DNA from 4 places in the Comamonas fluminis genome. Region 1 is predicted to be linked to each of the others. Evidence: predicted binding sites of a transcription regulator. Region 1 holds the regulator's gene; each other region holds the start of a gene.
What was found. The regulator FNR, encoded in region 1, switches genes on or off when oxygen is low (the NO sensors DNR and NnrR bind a similar motif). The targets are predictions, from matches to a motif close to TTGATNNNNATCAA.
Positions count from the first base shown of each region.

Region 2: the regulator FNR is predicted to act here: its motif matches at 1,952-1,965, upstream of JDW18_RS11905 (universal stress protein).
Region 3: the regulator FNR is predicted to act here: its motif matches at 3,398-3,411, upstream of JDW18_RS13740 (PHA/PHB synthase family protein).
Region 4: the regulator FNR is predicted to act here: its motif matches at 2,623-2,636, upstream of JDW18_RS01425 (hemerythrin domain-containing protein).

Region 1 is NZ_CP066783.1:2,025,663-2,030,308, forward strand. Features, by position in the region: gene ccoP (cytochrome-c oxidase, cbb3-type subunit III) at 1-63, shown strand, start outside; gene ccoG (cytochrome c oxidase accessory protein CcoG) at 146-1,591, shown strand; gene JDW18_RS09690 (FixH family protein) at 1,676-1,981, shown strand; gene JDW18_RS09695 (hypothetical protein) at 2,269-2,532, shown strand; gene fnr (fumarate/nitrate reduction transcriptional regulator Fnr) at 2,618-3,340, opposite strand; gene hemN (oxygen-independent coproporphyrinogen III oxidase) at 3,613-4,646, shown strand, end outside.
Region 2 is NZ_CP066783.1:2,521,558-2,526,203, reverse strand. Features, by position in the region: gene pobA (4-hydroxybenzoate 3-monooxygenase) at 1-328, shown strand, start outside; gene JDW18_RS11915 (2OG-Fe dioxygenase family protein) at 531-1,295, shown strand; gene JDW18_RS11910 (hypothetical protein) at 1,452-1,922, shown strand; gene JDW18_RS11905 (universal stress protein) at 2,061-2,498, shown strand; gene JDW18_RS11900 (Bug family tripartite tricarboxylate transporter substrate binding protein) at 2,745-3,728, opposite strand; gene JDW18_RS11895 (SDR family NAD(P)-dependent oxidoreductase) at 4,191-4,646, opposite strand, start outside.
Region 3 is NZ_CP066783.1:2,942,323-2,946,968, reverse strand. Features, by position in the region: gene JDW18_RS13750 (efflux transporter outer membrane subunit) at 1-777, opposite strand, end outside; gene fabI (enoyl-ACP reductase FabI) at 782-1,549, opposite strand; gene JDW18_RS13740 (PHA/PHB synthase family protein) at 1,552-3,315, opposite strand; gene JDW18_RS13735 (TetR/AcrR family transcriptional regulator) at 3,492-4,172, shown strand; gene JDW18_RS13730 (DUF3024 domain-containing protein) at 4,286-4,627, opposite strand; gene JDW18_RS13725 (DNA polymerase II) at 4,646-4,646, opposite strand, start outside.
Region 4 is NZ_CP066783.1:251,214-255,859, forward strand. Features, by position in the region: gene JDW18_RS01410 (ABC transporter ATP-binding protein) at 20-880, shown strand; gene JDW18_RS01415 (MlaD family protein) at 880-1,833, shown strand; gene JDW18_RS01420 (ABC-type transport auxiliary lipoprotein family protein) at 1,862-2,539, shown strand; gene JDW18_RS01425 (hemerythrin domain-containing protein) at 2,700-3,200, shown strand; gene JDW18_RS01430 (MarC family protein) at 3,299-3,946, opposite strand; gene JDW18_RS01435 (dienelactone hydrolase family protein) at 4,166-4,646, shown strand, end outside.

The sequences.
Region 1 (4,646 bases):
GCGCAAATCGCTGTGCTGGCTTCCTATGTGTGGAGTCTCTCCAACGTGCAGACACAGAAATGATCTGAGTGAAAAGGCGGTGTCAGTGGCACCGCCTTTTTTGCGCTGGGAATTTCAGTAATTACAAAAATATTAAGGAACTGCGATGTCATGCGACCCCGGGAAACCGCGCAAGATCATCCCGATCACCCCCGAGCCTAAAGACGGTACAGAACCTGGTTATGTGCCTTTGTTTGCCTCTGAGCAAAAAGTTTACTCACGCTCCATCAGCGGTGTGTTTGCACGCTGGCGCTGGGTCATGGTGCTGTTGACGCAGCTGTTTTTCTATGGCATGCCCTGGCTGCAGTGGGGCGAGCGTCAAATGCTGCTCTTTGATCTGGAAGCGCGGCGCTTTTACCTGTTCGGGCTGGTGCTTTACCCACAGGATTTCATCTACCTCACCGGTCTTCTCATCATCAGCGCGCTAGCGCTTTTCCTGTTTACGGCCGTCGCCGGACGCCTGTGGTGTGGCTTTACCTGCCCGCAGACGGTCTATACCGAAATCTTCATGTGGATCGAGAGCAAGGTCGAAGGTGACCGCAGCGCTCGCATGCGCATCGACAAGAATGGCTGGACCTTCGAGAAAATCTGGAAGAAGTCGCTCAAGCAGTTTCTGTGGATTGCCTTGTCCCTGTGGACGGGCTTTACCTTCGTGGGCTTCTTTGTGCCCATTCGCGAACTGGCGGTTGAGCTGCTGTCCTTGCAAGGCAACTGGCAGATCTTCTGGGTGCTGTTCTACGGATTTGCCACCTACGGCAACGCAGGCTATATGCGCGAGCAGGTCTGCAAATACATGTGCCCCTATGCGCGCTTTCAGAGCGCCATGTTCGACAAGGACACCATGATCGTCAGCTACGACGCTGTGCGTGGTGAAGGTCGCGGTCCCCGCAGGAAGGGCGTGGATTACAAGGCCGAAGGTCTGGGCGACTGCATCGACTGCAAGCTGTGCGTGCAGGTCTGCCCTGTGGGCATCGACATCCGCAAGGGCCTGCAGTACGAATGTATTGGCTGTGGCCTGTGCATCGACGCCTGCAACTCCGTGATGGACAAGATGGAGTACCCGCGTGGCCTGATTCGCCTGACCACGCAGAACGCCGTGGCCAAGGCCTGGAAGCATGCGCAGATGATTCGCCGTATCTTCCGCCCCCGCGTGCTGATCTACTCCACAGTCTTGATCGCCTTGAGCGCGGCCATGATTGCCAGCCTGGTTCTGCGCGAGCCCGTCAAGGTGGACGTGATTCGCGACCGCGCAGCGCTCTCGCGCATCGTGGCAGGCGGCAAGCTGGAGAACGTCTATCGTCTGCAGATCATGAATGCGACAGAGTCCGAGCAACGTTATCGCATCACTGCGGTGGGCCTGCAGAGTCTGGAAGTGGCGTCCGAGCAGGAAGTCACCGTGGGCCCGGCAGAGACACGCGGCATTGCCGTGCGTCTGCAGATTCCTTATGGCTCGGCCGATGCGGGCTCGCACACCATCCACTTCAATCTGGATGCGGTGCAGGCCGGTGGTGGTCGCGTCTCCGAAAAAGCCGTCTTCCTCGTGCCGCGCTGAGCGGCAAGGTTATCGACTATCCGCAACAATAACTCTGCCTGCGGAGCCTCCCGGGCAGAGTTCATCGATTGAAAGAGGTCTGCCATGTTGGCAACATCAGCCCGCGCAGCAAGCGCAATCAAACCCAAGCACCCCGAGGACGGCAGGCCCTGGTGGAAGTACGCCCATGTCTGGCTGGTTTTTGCCGGCCCGGCGATTGTGGTCGTTGCCGGTTTTGTCACGGCCTATATCGCCATGAGCAAGCCCGATCCCGTGATTGACCCTGACTACTACCGTCACGGCATCGAGATCAACCAGCGCCTGAGCGAATCGCAAAAAAGCCTGGCGCCCGCTGTGACCGGTCGCAACCATGCGGCAACGCCCGCGCAGGATCACCCCACCGATCGCTGATGAATGGCTTGTCAGGCCCTCCTTCTGGCGGCCTGAAGCTTGACCAAGGCCGCTGAGCGGCCTTTTTTCATGCCCTGATTTTCAAAAAGAGGAGCTGTGGGCGGTTGATCCGCAAGGGCTTTCAAGACAATCTGGCTTGAAGTGGAGGATGGGAAGGCGCCAGTAGCTATCAAATCAAGAGTTCCTGCGGGTTTATCTGCTCGGGGCTTGCCCGCACTGGGGCTGTTCAGTGGCTGAAATTGCTGTGCAAAATGTGTTCATCCCCCGACAGCCCATGGAGATTCGTGATGGACACTCAGCGCTGGATGTGGACTGCCTGGCCTGCTTTTCTGGCCGCTGCAGTCATGGAAATGGTGGTTTTTGCCTTTGTGGACCCGCTGGATGTGCACTGGCTGGGTGCGCCGCTGGAATGGTCACGCAGCGCCATCTACACGGCGGCCTTCTTTGCCTTCTGGCTGGTCATGCTGCTGTGCAGCGTGATGACGCGCATGCTGGCGCGCTCGGCTCAGGATTTGAACGACGGCATTGTCTCGCAGCCGTTGCCCGAATGAGCTGGCTGCGGCAAGTGCGCCGCGCTCAAACAACAAAGCCCGCGTGATGCGGGCTTTTGTCATGGGCTCAGTCAGCGCTTGTCGATCAGTTCTGGCACTGCTGGCTGTTGACGATGCGCTTGAGCGCTTCGGTATCCAGAATGCGCAGATGGCGCTGCTTGACTTCCACAATGCCTTCCTCGGCAAACTTGGAGAAGGTGCGGCTGACGGTCTCCAGCTTCAGGCCCAGATAGCTGCCAATTTCCTCGCGGGTCATGCGCAGCACCAGCTCGGACTTGGAGAAGCCGCGTGCGGCCAGGCGCTGCACCAGGTTCAGCACAAAGGCGGCCAGGCGCTCTTCAGCGCGCATGCTGCCCAGTAGCAGCATGACGCCGTGCTCACGCACGATCTCGCGGCTCATCACCTTGTGCACATGGTTTTGCAGGGCGGTGACTTCACGCGACAGCTGCTCCAGCTTGTCAAAAGGCATCACGCAGACTTCTGCGTCTTCCAGCGCCACAGCGTCGCAGGTGTGGTGATCGTTGACGATGCCATCCAGACCAATGATTTCACCGGCCATCTGAAAGCCCGTGACCTGGTCACGACCATCTTCGGTGGCCACACAGGTCTTGAAGAAGCCCGTGCGGATGGCGTACAGCGAAGTGAACTCCTCGCCATTGCGAAACAGCAGACCGCCGCGCTTGATCTTGCGGCGCGTGGCCACGATTTCGTCGATGCGCTCCATTTGGTCGTCGTCCAGGCCCATGGGCATGCACAGTTCACGCAGATTGCAGTTGGAGCAGGATGCTTTGATGGTCTGAAGATTCATGGCTTTAAAGCAGCGGCACAGACAGACATGGGTATGAAGTCGCGCCGGTCATTGACCTCTAGGGTTGGTAATGAGATGGATCAAATTGTCGCAGCACTTGCCTTGTTATCCCTTGATGTGAATCAAGGACAGGAATTTTGCCTTGGGGCACATTGAAGAGACTGATTCCAATAACACGCGCTCACTGCAACAACAATAGGTGTCGGGCTTCGCTGCAAAACAGCCAGGCTCAGGCGCTGGCTGCAATGTGAGTACACCCTGACAGACAAGTTATGACCGCAGTTACGCCCGAGTTGCTAAGCCGTTTTGATATCGCGGGGCCTCGCTACACGTCGTTCCCTACAGCCGACCGTTTTGTTGAGGCTTTCGGTCCTGAGGACTATACCTTGGCGCTGCAGCAGCGCAAGGCACATTCTGGTGCCCGGGCCTTGCCTCTGTCGCTTTATGTGCATGTGCCGTTCTGCGAGTCGCTGTGCTACTACTGCGCCTGCAACAAAATCGTCACCAAGCACCACGAAAAAGCGGTGCAATACCTTGATTATCTGCGCCGCGAAGTTGCCATGCATACCGAGCATTGTGGCAAGGGCCAACTGGTCAGCCAGTTGCACCTGGGGGGCGGCACGCCAACCTTCTTCAGCGATGAAGAGCTGGGCCAGCTCATGGAGCTGCTGCGCGAGCATTTCAAGCTCGACCCCGCAGGCGAATACTCCATCGAGGTTGATCCTCGCACCGTGAGCAACGAGCGCCTGCTGGCACTCAAGGAGCTGGGTTTCAACCGCCTGAGCTTTGGTGTGCAGGACTTTGACCCTGATGTGCAAAAAGCCGTGCACCGTGAGCAGCCTGCAGACCAGGTATTTGCCTTGGTGGAAAAAGCGCGCGAGCTGGGCTTTGTCTCCATCAACGTGGACCTGATCTACGGCTTGCCCAAGCAGACTCCGCAGTCTTTTGCACGCACGCTGGAGCAGGTCAACAGCCTGCGCCCTGATCGCATTGCGCTGTATGCCTATGCGCATCTGCCAGAACGCTTCAAGCCGCAGCGCCGCATTGAGTCTGCCGATCTGCCCATGGGGCAGGACAAGCTCAATATGCTCTCGGGCGCGATTGATGCCTTCATGGAAGGCGGCTATGTCTATGTGGGCATGGACCACTTCGCGCTGCCCAGCGATTCGCTGGCCGTTGCCAAGCGCCAGGGGCGTTTGCATCGCAACTTTCAGGGCTACAGCACTCAGCCAGACTGTGACCTGATCGCGCTGGGGGTATCGGCCATCGGCAAGGTGGGCGCGACCTACAGCCAGAACGTCAAGAC
Region 2 (4,646 bases), 500 kb from region 1:
GGCGGGCGACGCTGCGCATATCGTTCCCCCCACAGGTGCCAAGGGCCTGAACTTGGCTGCTTCTGACGTGGGCTATCTGTCGCAGGCTTTTGTCGAGTATTACCAGGACAAGTCCGAAGCCGGTATTGACCGCTACTCCGAGCAGTGCCTGCGCCGCGTCTGGAAAGCCGAGCGCTTCTCGTGGTGGATGACATCGATGCTGCACAACTTCCCCAATGAGGGCGAGTTCAACACCAAGGTGCAGGAAGCCGAGCTGGACTACATCGTCCATTCCGAAGCGGGCTCTACCTCGCTGGCCGAAAACTACGTGGGCCTGCCTCTGGTCTGAGCCAGAAATCTCTGATTGCTCTCGTCACTGTCGTGATGAACCGCTGGCGCCAGACCTGTCGCCAGTGTTTAACTGCCTGCATCTCCCCAGCGATGCAGGCAGTTTTTTTGTATCCATGCAATTTGGTTGATGCAGCCTTGCGCAAATTTCGTGGCCGCAGCGGCGCTGCATCTGCCTGCGCAGGAGTAAGCTCACCCGTCTTATGGCGCATATCTCCTTTCTTCCTCCCTATACAGCGGCTGCGGACGCCGCCCGGTCCTTGCGCGCACAGGGCTTTGCCGTGCTCAGGCCCGATGATTTCGCGCAGTGGATGGGGGTGAATCTCGAAGACCTGCAGGCGTTGAGTGCGGACTGGCAAGGTCTGCCGCCCGATGAATTTCTCAAGGATGGCGGACGCTATCGCCGCCGTCGCCATTCCTGCTTTGTGGCCAGGTCAGACCAACTGGCGCAGGTGCCGCACCGTGCGCACTGGCAGCCTGTGGAATACAACGCCTTGCACGGCGGCATGCAGCGCTTATTCGCGCCCATGCAGGACGCCACGGTGCAAAGCCCTGCTTGGCAGCACATGCTGGAGTCTCTGGCCGAGTTGTCGGACGAGGTGTTTTGCCCCGCAGGCCAGCATGAGCAATGGTTTGTGGAAGCTCATCAGTTCCGTATCGACACGTCCGACGGCATTGGCCGCCCCACACCCGAGGGTGCGCACCGCGATGGTGTGGATCTGGTCGTGGTCGTGGTGGTGCACCGTCAGGATGTCAAAGGCGGCGAGACGCGGGTGTTTGAAGCCACCGGCCCCAGCGGCCAGCGTTTTACGCTGACCGAGCCTTGGTCGGTGCTGCTGCTCGATGATGCGCGCATGATCCATGAAACCACGCCGATTCAGCCGCTGGGCGATGCGGGCGTGCGCGACACGCTGGTGCTGACTTACAGGCGCGGAAGTTTCCAGGGTGCGGACGAGCAGCCAGCCTGAATAAAAAAGTTTGATGTGTAGTTAACAAAGTGTCATGTTTTTATGCGGCATGATGCGCGTCCTTGATGTTGTCAAGCCTCGGGCTGTCAGATGGCATCGCCACACATTCAAACTCAACTGGCCTGCGCGGCGTACTTGTGTACCGCTGCTTTCTGCATGAAACGTATTCCCGCCTTTTTGCTGACCTCTCTTGCGGCACTGGCTGCCATTGCCGCCTGCACCCCTGCTGAAGACCATTCGGTGCAGACTTCCTTCAAGGAGCCCACGATCTACTTTCGCAACGGGCTGGAGATCACGGTAGGCGGTGCGGTGGTGCCGATTCACGGTGTGCAGGATTGTCCTTATGGTTTGGCCGCACCCGCAGGTGCTGTCTCGGTCATTGATAGCGCCAAGTGTATTCGTCTGGCCGACGATACCCAGCAGATTCAGGTGCTGCTGGATCTGCCCTCAGGCCAGGTGCAGGAAGAGTGGACGGTGCGCCGTGATGGCCCCAGCCAGCCCAACGAGCCTGCGTTCAAGCATGTCTCTTTGCTACGCCCCGATGGCTCGCGCATCACCATCTCCGACAAGTCGGACAAGCTGCTGGACAAATGCTATGCCTATGAGGCAGCGCATGTCTGCCTGTGAAAGAGCGGGTTGCTGATTGAGCTTCGGGGTTGATGCAGGTCAACACGCTGGGGCATGATGGGAGCAGACTTGATTCATTGAAACGGCGAGCGGTACAGGCACCGCTGCCATCTCGTCAAGAAGGAGAAGCTCATGTCCATGTTCAATCACATTCTGGTTCCGGTCGATGGCTCCAAGCCCTCGCTGCTGGCTGCACGTAAGGCCGCTGAACTCTCCAAGGTCTTTGGCAGCGCCGTCACGGCGGTCTATGTCGTCGATCCCTATCCCTTCACCGGCGTGGGAGCAGACTTTGCCTACGGCCAGTCCCAGTATCTGAGCGCAGCCACTGCGGAGGCCAATACCGCTCTGGACGCCGTCAAGGCCATCATGGAAAACGAAGGCGTTAAATTGAACACCCTCGTGGGTGAAGGCCATGCCGTGCACGAAGGCATCGTCAACACCATGGACAGCGTGGGAGCCGACCTCATCGTCATGGGCTCCCAAGGCCGCCGTGGTCTGGAAAAGCTGATGCTGGGCAGCGTCACCCAGCGCGTGCTCGGCGCCGTCAAAATTCCGGTGCTGGTTGTGCGCGAATGAAATAACCCCCACGCTTGCCCACTGCGTGTGGCCGCTGCCCCCCAAGGGGGCCGCTTATTGCCTTGGGGCGGCCCGGCGGCAATAAACCGCACTCCAGAAACGCAAAAGACCTCCGCATGGAGGTCTTTTGCATGGTGGACGCAATACTTGAACAGGCATGCTCCATATAAGAGGCAGCAAGCAAGAGCCGCCTCGCGGCGAGGCTGCCGTCCCCCCTTGGGGGAAGCGGCAAAGTCGCTCAGGGGGTTACTGGATACTAGCGCCGGAGGCCTCAACAATCGCCTTGTTCGCCTTGAAATCCGCCTGGAAGAACTTGGAGAAGGCTTCCACGCTCATGGCCTGCGGCTCGGCGCCCTGGGTCAGGATGGCTTCCTTGACTTCAGGCATGGCCAGCAGCTTGTTCACTTCGGCATTGACCTTGTTCACGATGGGCGTTGGCGTGTTCTTGGGCATGAAAATGCCATACCAGGTGCTCACGTTAAAGCCCTTGAGGCCCGATTCCGCCAGCGTAGGCGTATCAGGCAGCGAGGAAGAGCGCGCGGCCGAGGTCACCGCAATGGCGCGCAGCTTGCCCGACTTGATCTGGCCGATGGCGGACGGAACGGAAGACACCAGCAGGTCCACATTGCCAGCCAGCGCATCCATCATTGCGGGGTTGGAGCCCTTGTAGGGCACGTGGGTCAGCTGAATGCCAGAGGCTTTTTCCAGCATCACACCGGCCAGGTGAATGCTGGTGCCGTTGCCGGGGGAGCCATAGGTGATCTTGGCAGGGTTCTTCTTGGCGGCAGCAATCACATCAGCCAGCGTCTTGTAGGGCGAGTTGGCAGCCGTGGCAATCACGATAGGGGTGTAGGCCACGTGGGCCACAGGCGTCAGGTCCTTGGTGGGGTTCCAGGGCAGGCTCTTGTACAGATAAGGGCCCAGAACCACATTGTCCTTCTGGCCCATGACCATGTCATAGCCTGTGGGGGCAGCCTTGACGGCTTCGGTAATGCCAATGGTGCCGCCTGCGCCAGCGCGGTTGTCGGGCACCACAGTCCAGTGGCTGACTTCGGTGAGCTTGTTGGCGATCACGCGCGAGAGGATGTCGGTGCCGCCACCAGGAGGGAAGGGCACGATCATGCGCACAGGCTTGTTCGGGTAGTCCTTGGCGGGGTCTTGGGCGGCGGCGGAAAAGCTCAGGCCGGCGGCAGCCACGATGGTGGTGCAAGTGATCAGTTGGCGGAACATGAAAAAGAAACTCCAGAGACGATAAAGGTGTGCACCAGCATCAGCACCCTGCTTTTGGCAGGGCACGAGGAATGGCGCGAACGGCTGTCAGGTCGGAGTGTCTCAACGCGAAGTACGCGGATGCAGGAACGCTCCTGGCCCTGGGGCCAAGTCACGGAAGGTGGGCTTTTCGATGATCGGGGAGGGTAGTTCCGCCATCAATGGGTATTTGTCTTTACCGAAGAGACCCACGCCATGCGGTACAGGCATGGCGGGTTGGCAGTCGCGCGCGCTGCTTTGCAGGGTTGCTGCAAAAGCTAGCACGGTGGCAGGACTCCGATCGGGTGTCGCTGCCGATGTGGCCCACGGCGCGGATTGCGGTTTTGCCGTACAGCGCAAGTGCTGACTTCAAAACAAGGAAAACATTCTGCCACGCAGATCTGTACTGCGCAGGCAGCTATGCTTTTAATAGATATTCATCAGTCAGGGATTGCGCACATCGGCAACCACTTGCGCGCCAAAGTCCGCACGTTCCAGCCAGGCCAGCACGCGCTCTGCCGCATCCTGGGCGGAAGTGAGCTGGCCTGCGGAATGCAGCTGCACAAAGCGGCTTGCATCGGGAAAGTCATCGCTGCTGGCGCTGCGCAACTGCACCTGCATATCGGTGTCGATTACGCCCGGGGCCAGCGATACGATTTTTGCGCCATGGGGCTTGGCCGCTTCTTCCAGCGCCACGCAGCTGCTGAACTGGTCCATGCCCGCCTTGGCCGTACAGTAGCTGGCCTGTGAAGCCATGGCACGGCGGCCCAGGCCCGAGGAGATGTTGAGCACCTTGCGTGGCACTTCCCAGTCTTCGGTGGCGCCCAGAAACGCGCCAGTCAGCGCCATGGGCGCTTCCAGCCCCACGCGCAGCGCGTTGATCATGTCGGCAGCGGGCAA
Region 3 (4,646 bases), 920 kb from region 1:
CGGCAGCTGGGCCACATCGGCCCCGGTCAGCAAATGCAGTGCATGGGCGGTCTGGGCACGTTCTTGCTCCAGCTGCGCGGCCATGGCGCGGGCCTGGTGGTGCAGGCTTTCCACCTGGGTCAGCGCGTATTTGGAGATGCTGCCCACTTCATAGCGGCGGGTGAAGATGCGCAGCGTCTCGGCCCGGCTGTCCAGTGTGTGGCGGGTCAATGTCAGGCGCTCATCCATTTCGCGCAGGGTCAGGTAACTGCGCGCCACCTGGGCAAACAGGGCCTGGCGGGCGGTCTGTGTGCCCAGTTCGGTGGCCAGATACTGCTGCAGCGCGGCATTGCTCAGATTGCGCACACGGCCCCACAGGTCCAGCTCCCAGCTGCTCAGGCCCACAAACACTTCATGGTCGCTGCCGGTGGCAGCGCGGCCGCTGGCATTCAGATCACCGGGCACACGGGCGCGGGCGTGGCTGCTGCCTGCTGCCAGAGTGGGAAAGCGGCTGGCGTTCTCTATGCCATAGCTGGCACGCGCCTCTTGCGCTCGCAGCAGGGCTTGGCGCAGGTCGTGGTTGTAGCTGGCCGCTTGCTGCAGCAACTGGGTGAGCGCAGGGTCCACCACCATGGCTTGCCAGGGTGGCAGGGCGGCGTCGGCATTGCCCCGGGTTTGCGTATCGCCAGGCCATTGGGTGGGCAGCGCTTGCTGCGGCTGCTGCAGCGGAATGGTGCTGCTGGCACAACCGGCCAGCAGCAGGGCGACGGCCCAGGGGAGAAGTCGTGGAATCAGCATGCGTTCAGCGGAGAATGTGGTAGCCCGAGTCGATATAGAGGGTGTTGCCGGTGATGGCCTTGGCGTGGTCGCTGGCCAGAAAGCTGCACAGCGCGCCCACCTCGTGCAGCTCTACCAACCGGCGCAAAGGCGCGCGGCGGGCGGCGTCATCCATCAGTGCATCAAAGTTGGGAATGCCCGATGCCGCGCGCGTGGCCAGCGGGCCGGGCGAGATGGCGTTGACGCGTATGCCCTTGGGGCCCAGCTCGGCAGCCAGGTAGCGCGTGGTGGATTCCAGCGCGGCCTTGACGGGGCCCATGACGCCGTAGTTGGGCACGACCTCTTCGGCACCCACATAGCTCATGGTCATCAGGCTGCCGCCTTCGGTCATCAAGGGCTCAGCCAGATGGGCCATGCGGGTGAAGGAGTGGCATGAGATGTCCATGGCGCGCGCAAAGCCTTCGCGCGAGCTGTCGGCTACGCGGCCATGCAGGTCGCTCTTGGGGGCGAAAGCAATCGAGTGCAGCACGAAATCAAGCCGTCCCCAGCGCTGGGTAATGGCTGCAAACAGCGCCTCCATCTCGCCGGGCTGCTCCACATCCAGCGGCATGGCAATATCGGCCTGCAACTGGTGGGCCAGTGGCTCTACATAAGGGCGGGCTTTGTCGTTGAACCAGGTGACTGCCAGATCGGCACCCGCATCGCGCAAGGCGCGGGCGCAGCCCCAGGCAATGCTTTGCTCATTGGCAATGCCGACGATCAGGCCTTTTTTGCCAGATAAAAAACCGTTCACGCTTATTTCTCCAGAACATAGTGGCCAGGGGCATCGGCTTGTGCGGGGTAGGCTGCACTGCCCATGCGGGGCGGCTTGACGCGGGCCGCCGAGCCAGAACCGGAATGCGCAGCCAGCCATTGCTGCCAGGCAGGCCACCAGGAGCCCGCAAAAGAAGGCGCGCTGGCTTCCCAATCCGTAGGCGCCAGATAGCTGCCACCGGCAGCGCGGGTGAGCAACTGGTAGCGGCGTTTGGAATCCGGCTTGGGCGGGTTGACGATGCCGGCGTTGTGCCCGCCAGTGGTGAGCGCGAAGGTGATTTCGGCAGGCGACAGATAGTGCAGCTTGTGTACCGAGCGCCAGGGCGCCACATGGTCGGTGGTGGTGCCCACCATGAAGGTGGGCAGGGTCAGGCTGCCTAGCGATACAGGGCGGCCGTCTACCGGGTAGCGGCCTTCGCTCAAGTCGTCGTTGAGGAACAGGCGGCGCAGGTATTGCGAATGCATTTTGGCGGGCATGCGTGTGGCGTCTGCATTCCAGGCCATCAGGTCGTTGACGCCGCTGCGCTCGCCCAGCAGGTAGTCGTGCACTAGGCGCGACCACAGCAGGTCGTAGCTGCGCAGCATCTGGAAGGCCCCAGCCATCTGGCTGGCCTTGAGGTAGCCGGTCTCTTCCATCTGGGCTTCCAGCAGGCTGACCTGGCTTTCGTCGATGAAAAGGCCCAGCTCACCGGGTTCGCTGAAATCTGTCTGGGCTGCAAAAAAGCTCAGGCTGGCCAGGCGTTCGTCGCCGTCGCGCGCCATGGCCGCAGCGGCAATCGCCAGCAGGGTGCCGCCCAGGCAGTAGCCCGTGGCGTGCACCTTGCGCCGGGGAACAATGGCGTTGACAGCATCGAGCGCCGCATGGAAGCCGTCGCGCAGATAGTCGTCCATGCCCAGATCGCGCTCTTCTGCGCCCGGGTTCTTCCAGGAGATGCAGAACACAGTGTGGCCCTGGTCCACCAGGTACTTGACCAGTGAGTTGTGCTGCGACAGATCGAGGATGTAGTACTTCATGATCCACGCGGGCACCAGCAGCACGGGTTCGGCATGCACGGTGGCGGTGGTGGGCTGGTACTGGATCAGCTCCATCACGCGGTTGTGCAGCACCACCTTGCCGGGGGTGATGGCCACGTCGCGGCCCACCACAAAGGGCGTCTCGGCAGCGCTGCCGCTGATGGTCTGGCGCAGGTCTTCCGCCAGGTGCTGTGCGCCGCGCACCAGGTTGGCACCCATTTCCTCAGCGGTCTTGCTCAGCACCACGGGGTTGGTGAGGAACTGGTTGCCGGGCGAGCCCATGTCCAGCCATTGGCGGGCCCAGAAGCTGACCAGCTTCTCATGGTGCGGCTCCACACCGCGCACGCCGTGCGTGGCCGCATCCCACCATTGCTGCTGCAGCAAAAACGACTGCTGCCACAGCCAGAAGGGCCACTGGCGCCAGCCGTCGTCGGCAAAGCGGCGGTCTTGCACCGGCGGTGCTACCAGCGCCTGTGCTTTGTCGGGCGCGGCGAGCAGGCGCTCTTGCACATAAGCCGCTAATGCTTGCGTCTGGCTGGTCGCCAGATGGGCTAGGTCCATTTGCTTGCCGGGCGAGGCTGCAAGATGCGCAGCCCAGTCCTGCAAGGCCAGCAGCGAGGAGATGGGCGACAGCGAGCCAGACTTGCGAGCCAGCAGTGCATGCGCATAGGTGTCTAGCTGTTCGGAGGGCGTGGGGGATGCAGGGCTGGGCAAGCTTGGACGGTTGGGCATGGCGGTGCAGGCGAAGCAGAGGCGTGTTGGGATGAGGGCTCTCACCCAAGCGAGACTGTAAAAAGTTGCCCGGTTTTATGGTTTGATTTAAATCAAAAAGTAACCGTTAAAAAACGACCGGTCGGTTTTTAACGGTGTGGGCGATAATCTCAGGATCAGAGATCAAAAGCAAGAACATGACTCCCACGACGCACCCTGTGTCTCCATCTCCTTTTGCGTTGGGCCCTGTCGCTGATGAAGGCGAACCCAAGCGAGCCCGCCGCCAACGCCTGCCGGCGGACTTGCGCGTGCCTCAAATCCTGGACGCGGCCCTGCTGGTGTTTACAGAAAAAGGCTTTGTGAGCGCGCGGATTGACGACATCGCGCAGCGGGCCGGCATGTCCAAAGGCGGTATCTATGCGCACTTCAAAAGCAAGGAATCCATCTTTCTGGCCTTGCTGGAGCGCGTGCTGGCACCCATGGCCGAGCCGGTTGTGGTCTCGGACGACGAGCCGGTGACGGTGGATTTGCTGATCGAGCGCATCATCAAGCCGGGCTACGACCATATGGCCAGCCCCGAGGTCATGATGGCGTTTCAGTTACTGCTAGCCGATGCCCGCAATATGCGCGAGCAAGTGCAGCAATGGCATTCCCGTACCGTGGAGCCCTTTGCCCAAAGCTTGGAGCATGTGGTGCGCCGAGGCATGAAGGAGGGCACTCTGCGCCAAAGCGTGGTGATGGAGTACCCGTGGTTTATTTTGATGCCCAACCAGCATGTGATGCTGTCCAACGTGCTGCTGGGCCAGAACTGGCATCTGGATCTGAATGAATGCCGCCGCATCCATGTCACCATGGTGCGTGAGTTGCTGACGCCGTGAGGTATGACTGGGGTAACTTTTGGGGCAACAGGCAAGGAAACAGGCTTGCAAACCCGCGCTTTTGCGGTGAGCCGAAGCCCCCAATTGTTGGACCTGCTCAAGGTGGTGTGGGACTAGCCCCAAAAACAACCGAAGGGGTCTTCGTCCACCGTCTTGCAGAACGCCTCGATGGTGGAAACGGTGGCCACGGGCTGGTAGCTATGCCACTTCAGGTCCGCTCGCTGCCAGTATAGCTTCCAGACTTCCTGTGACTTGACCCAGGTTGCTTTGGCAAATGGACGCTCAATTATTTCGCCATCCATCAAGCGTCGCTTTTCCAGCAGGGTGACCGACTGACCTGCTATCGAATACATCAAGTCGAACTCATTTCGGATGTGAGCCGGTGGTCTGCGTCTTTCTATGAAGTTGCCGACAATTTTGGCAAGACGCTTCTCTTCAAATTCGCTGAAAGCCATGGTGCTTTTGTCCTGTGCT
Region 4 (4,646 bases), 1.8 Mb from region 1:
GGTTTAAGAGGGGGCGCGCATGGCTGAGACCTTTAAAAACCGCCTGATTGATGGCGCTGTGGGGGGCTATGAGCCGCCGCAGGATAAGGCGCCGCTGGTGCAGGCCAAGGATTTGTGGACCGAGTTTGGCTCCGGCGAGAACCGCTTTGCCGTGCACCAGGATTTGAATCTGGATGTCTACCCGGGCGAGATTCTGACGCTGGTGGGCGGCTCGGGCACGGGCAAGACGGTGCTGCTGCGCCAGATTCTGGGTTTGCTGTCGCCCTCTCGCGGCACGGTGACGATTGATGGGCGGCCTTCGAGGGAGGTTATCAGTGGCGAGCTGGCGGCCAGCCATGTGGGCATGCTGTTCCAGCAGGGGGCGCTGTATTCGGCCTTCAATGTGCTGGACAACATTGCCTTTGCGCTGCGCGAGCAGGGCACGCTGCCCGATGCAGTGGTGCGCGATGCCGCCATGGTCAAGTTGCAGATGGTGGGCCTCAAGCCCGAGCACGCCACGCGCATGCCGGCTGATCTTTCGGGCGGCATGATCAAGCGCGTGGCGCTGGCGCGTTCGCTGATGATGGACCCGCCCCTGCTGCTGCTGGACGAGCCTACGGCGGGGCTGGACCCCAAGGGCTCGGACGAGTTCTGCGAGCTGCTGCGCGACATTCATGACGAGCTGGGCCTGACCGTCATCATGGTCACCCACGATCTGGACACGCTGTTTGCGCTGTCCACACGGGTTGCCGTGCTGGCTGAAAAGCGCGTGCTGGTGACGGGTGCACCACGCGATGTGGCCCAGGTCAAGCACCCGTTTATCGAACATTTCTTCCAGGGAGAACGTGGCCGCCGCGCCATGGCCCCGGTGCAAGGCGGCGCGGCCGCAGAGGAAAGCTGATGGAAAACAAGTCCCATGCCATGGCGGCCGGCATTTTTGTGCTGGTCGTCGCAGCCCTGCTGGCAGGGCTGGCCGTCTGGCTCACGCGTGACAACCGCGAATACCAGCTCTATGAAATGTCCACCAAGGACGGGGTCAGCGGCCTGCAGCCTCAGGCCACGGTGCGCTACAAGGGCGTGCCTGTGGGCAAGGTGGTGCGCATCAGCTTTGACCCGCAGATTCCGGGCAATGTGCTGATCCGCATTGCCGTGGGCGAGAACACGCCCGTCACCCCCGCAACCTATGCCCAGCTGGGCTATCAGGGTGTGACGGGCCTGGCCCATATCCAGCTTGACGATGACACCAAGCTGCCGCAGCAGCTCAAACCCGGCCCCAGCGGCCTGCCGCGCATGCCCATGAAGTCTTCGCCGCTGAACATGCTGGCCGACCAGGGCCCGGTGCTGCTGGAGCGTGTGGATGAAATCTCTCGCCGCCTCAATGCCATGCTGGGAGACGACAACCAGAAGCGGGTCAGTGAGTCTCTGGAAAACATTGCTGCTGCCGCAGGCAGCATCAATGAGCTGGCAGGCACCATGAACAAGGCCGCTGCTGGCTTGCCGCAGATTACGGCGGATGCCCATCAAACTTTGCAGTCGCTGACCAGAGCGGGCAATTCCGCCTCGGGTGTGGCTGGTGAGCTGCAGCAGACCGTGCGCCGCATCAACGCGCCTGACGGCCCGCTGCAGCAGATTGCGGCAGGCACGCAGTCGCTGACCGTGGCCGCTGATGCACTGGGCCGCAGCACCCTGCCTCGCGTCAACCGCGCAGCAGACGATTTTTCGCGCGCTTCGCGCAGCCTGAGCAATATGGCCAGCCGCATTGGCGACAACCCGCAGTCCGTGCTCTACGGGCAAGGCGTGGGCCAGCCCGGCCCGGGCGAGCCGGGCTTCACCGCCCCTACCCCTGCGCACTGAACTGGCAGCGTCTTCTACAGGAACTCTTATGGCTCAAGCTATGAACGTCTCAACAAGTCTGCTGCGCGCGGCGGGTCTGTCTGCCGCAGCGCTGGTGCTGGCCGCTTGCTCGGCGCTGCCCACACCGCCCGTTCAGCCCACTCGCTACGACCTGGGCGTGACCGATACCACCGTGCCCGCGGCAACGGCAGCCGCCCCCAGTGTGGCGCCGCCCCCGCTGGTGCTGGCAGAGGTGCAGACCCCTGCCGGGTCTGACAACTCCACCGCCATGCTCTACCGCCTGAGCTATGCCGACAACCAGGAGCAGCGCGCCTATCAGCATGCGCGCTGGACCTTGCCGCCTGCCCAGATGCTGGAGCAGCGCTTGCGCACCCGTCTGGCGCTGGAGCGACCTGTGCTTTCGGAGAAAGACAACCTCAGCCCCAACCCCAATGACTCGCGAGCGCTGGGCCTGCTGAGGCTGGAAATTGTGGAATTCAGCCAGGTCTTTGACAGTGCCAGCAGCAGTCAGGGCGTGGTGCGCGTGCGTGCCAGCCTGATCGGCCAGGACCGTCGTGGCGGCAATGTGCTGCTGGGCCAGAAGCTGTTCAGCGCCCAGACCCCGGCTGCCACTGGCGATGCAGCCGGTGGTGCCCGTGCCATGGCCGTCAGTGTGGACAGGCTGACCATTGATCTCAGCAACTGGCTGCAGAGTCAGGGCCGATAAGCTCGCTGCTGCACTCCCAGGCCCTGCAATGCAGGGCTTTTTTGCGGGCGATTGATCTGCCCGGGTCCTGTGGCGCGGCTTTGCTGATGTGGGTCAATGGGCGCGGGCGTCTATCTTTCTAAGCTGCGACTTCCGCAACTCGCAAAGCAAAGGAATCGCAATGGCCAGCTTGGAATGGACTGCTGCTCTGGTGTTGGACCTGCCCGCCATGGATTCGGTGCATGAAGAATTTGTCACTTTGCTGGCGCAGGTAGAGGCGGCTGATGATGCACAGCTATGCCATCTTTGGGACGAGCTGATCACGCATACCCAGCACCACTTTGACCAGGAAGACCGCTGGATGCAGACCACAGGCTTTGCCACCGGCAACTGCCACAGCCAGCAGCACAAAGTGGTGCTGGCCGTCATGCGCGAAGGCGCGGCCAAAGGAGCAGAGGGCGATCTGGGCACCATTCGCCACATGGCCGCAGAACTGGGCCCCTGGTTCAGCCACCATGCCCAGAACATGGACGCCGCCCTGGCCCTGCACATGCGCCGCGCAGGCTTTGACCCTGTCAGCGGCGAAGTGCTGATGCCCGAAGCCCTGCCTGCCGAACCCATCACTGGATGCGGCGGCGCCTGCAGCACTGCAGAGCACAAGGAAGAAGCTGTAGCCGCCTGAAACCGGCGCACCCCAACCCAGTGGCACCGAGCAAGAGCCGCCTCGCGGCGAAGGTGCCGTCCCCCTCGGGGGGAAGGCGCGAAGCGCCTCAGGGGGGGCTATGGATATATCGCCGGCGAAGCCAAGATAGGAAAGATCTTGACCAGCCCGCCCGCCATCACCTCAATGGCCAGCGCCGCCAGAATCAGGCCCATCAGCCGGGTCATCACGTTGATGCCGGTCTTGCCCAGCACACGGGCAATCGGGTCGGCCAGCGAAAAGCAGACCACGACTGCAATGGCCACCACCACGCCATAGCCCACCAGCGCCACATGCTGCCAGATGGTGCGCGCCTGGTCGGCATAAATCACGACGGTAGACATGGCGGCTGGCCCCGTCAGCAGCGGTATGGCCAGCGGAACCACGGCAATGCTGTTGCCCTCAGCGGCTTTTTCGGCCGCAGCTTCCAGTGTGGGGCTGTGCGGGCGGTCTTCTGCGGGGCGCGAATTCAGCATATTCATCGCGCTGATCAGCAGCAGCAGACCGCCGCCCACCTGAAAGCTCTGCAGCGAGATATTGAAGAACTGCAGAATCTGCAGACCCAGCAAGGCACACACCGCAATCACGCAGAACGCCGCAAAGGCGGCGGTGTGAATGGTTTGCTTGCGCTGCTGCGGGCTGAAGCCTTCGGTGTAATGAATGAAGAAGGGGATGATGGCCAGCGGGTTGATGATGGCCACCAGCGTGATGAGGGGCTTGAGATCCATTACAGACCACCTTCAAAAAAATCGATCGCAACGGCTGGGTAAAAAAGCGGCTCGGGCACAGGAAGCTGGCGAGATTTCATGGCAGCGTGGCGTGTGAAAGAATGGCTGGATTGCCGGGGCAGCGCTGCCATTACAGCACTCGCTTGGCGATTTGCGTGTAATTGCCGCAAAGCGCGCACCGGCTGTACGACTTGTGCAACAAAAACAGGAGCTAGAACAATGGGCAGCTTTGTCGAACTGACCGCCGTGGACGGCGTGAAAATTCCCGCTTATGTGGCCATGCCTGAAGGCACGCCGCGTGGCGCCATCGTGGTGCTGCAGGAGATTTTTGGCGTGAACTCGCACATTCGCTCCGTCGCCGATCGCTACGCCGCCCAAGGCTATGTGGCCGTGGCACCAGCCATGTTCCAGCGCGTGCAGCCCAATGTGGAGCTGGGTTACACCGAGGACGATATGAAGCAGGGCTTTGCCCTCAAGACTGCCGTGGAAAGCCTGCCCGTACCTGGCGCACTGCGCGATGTGGAAGCCGCTGCGGCCTACGCTGGCGAACAGGCGCAGGGCGGCAAAGTGGGCGTGGTGGGCTTTTGCTGGGGCGGCCTGATGACCTGGCGCACGGCCTGCAACCTGAGCAGCGTCTCGGCAGCGGTCTGCTACTACGGCGGCGGCATGACAGGCGAGCAGGAAGCCAACCGCCAGGCGC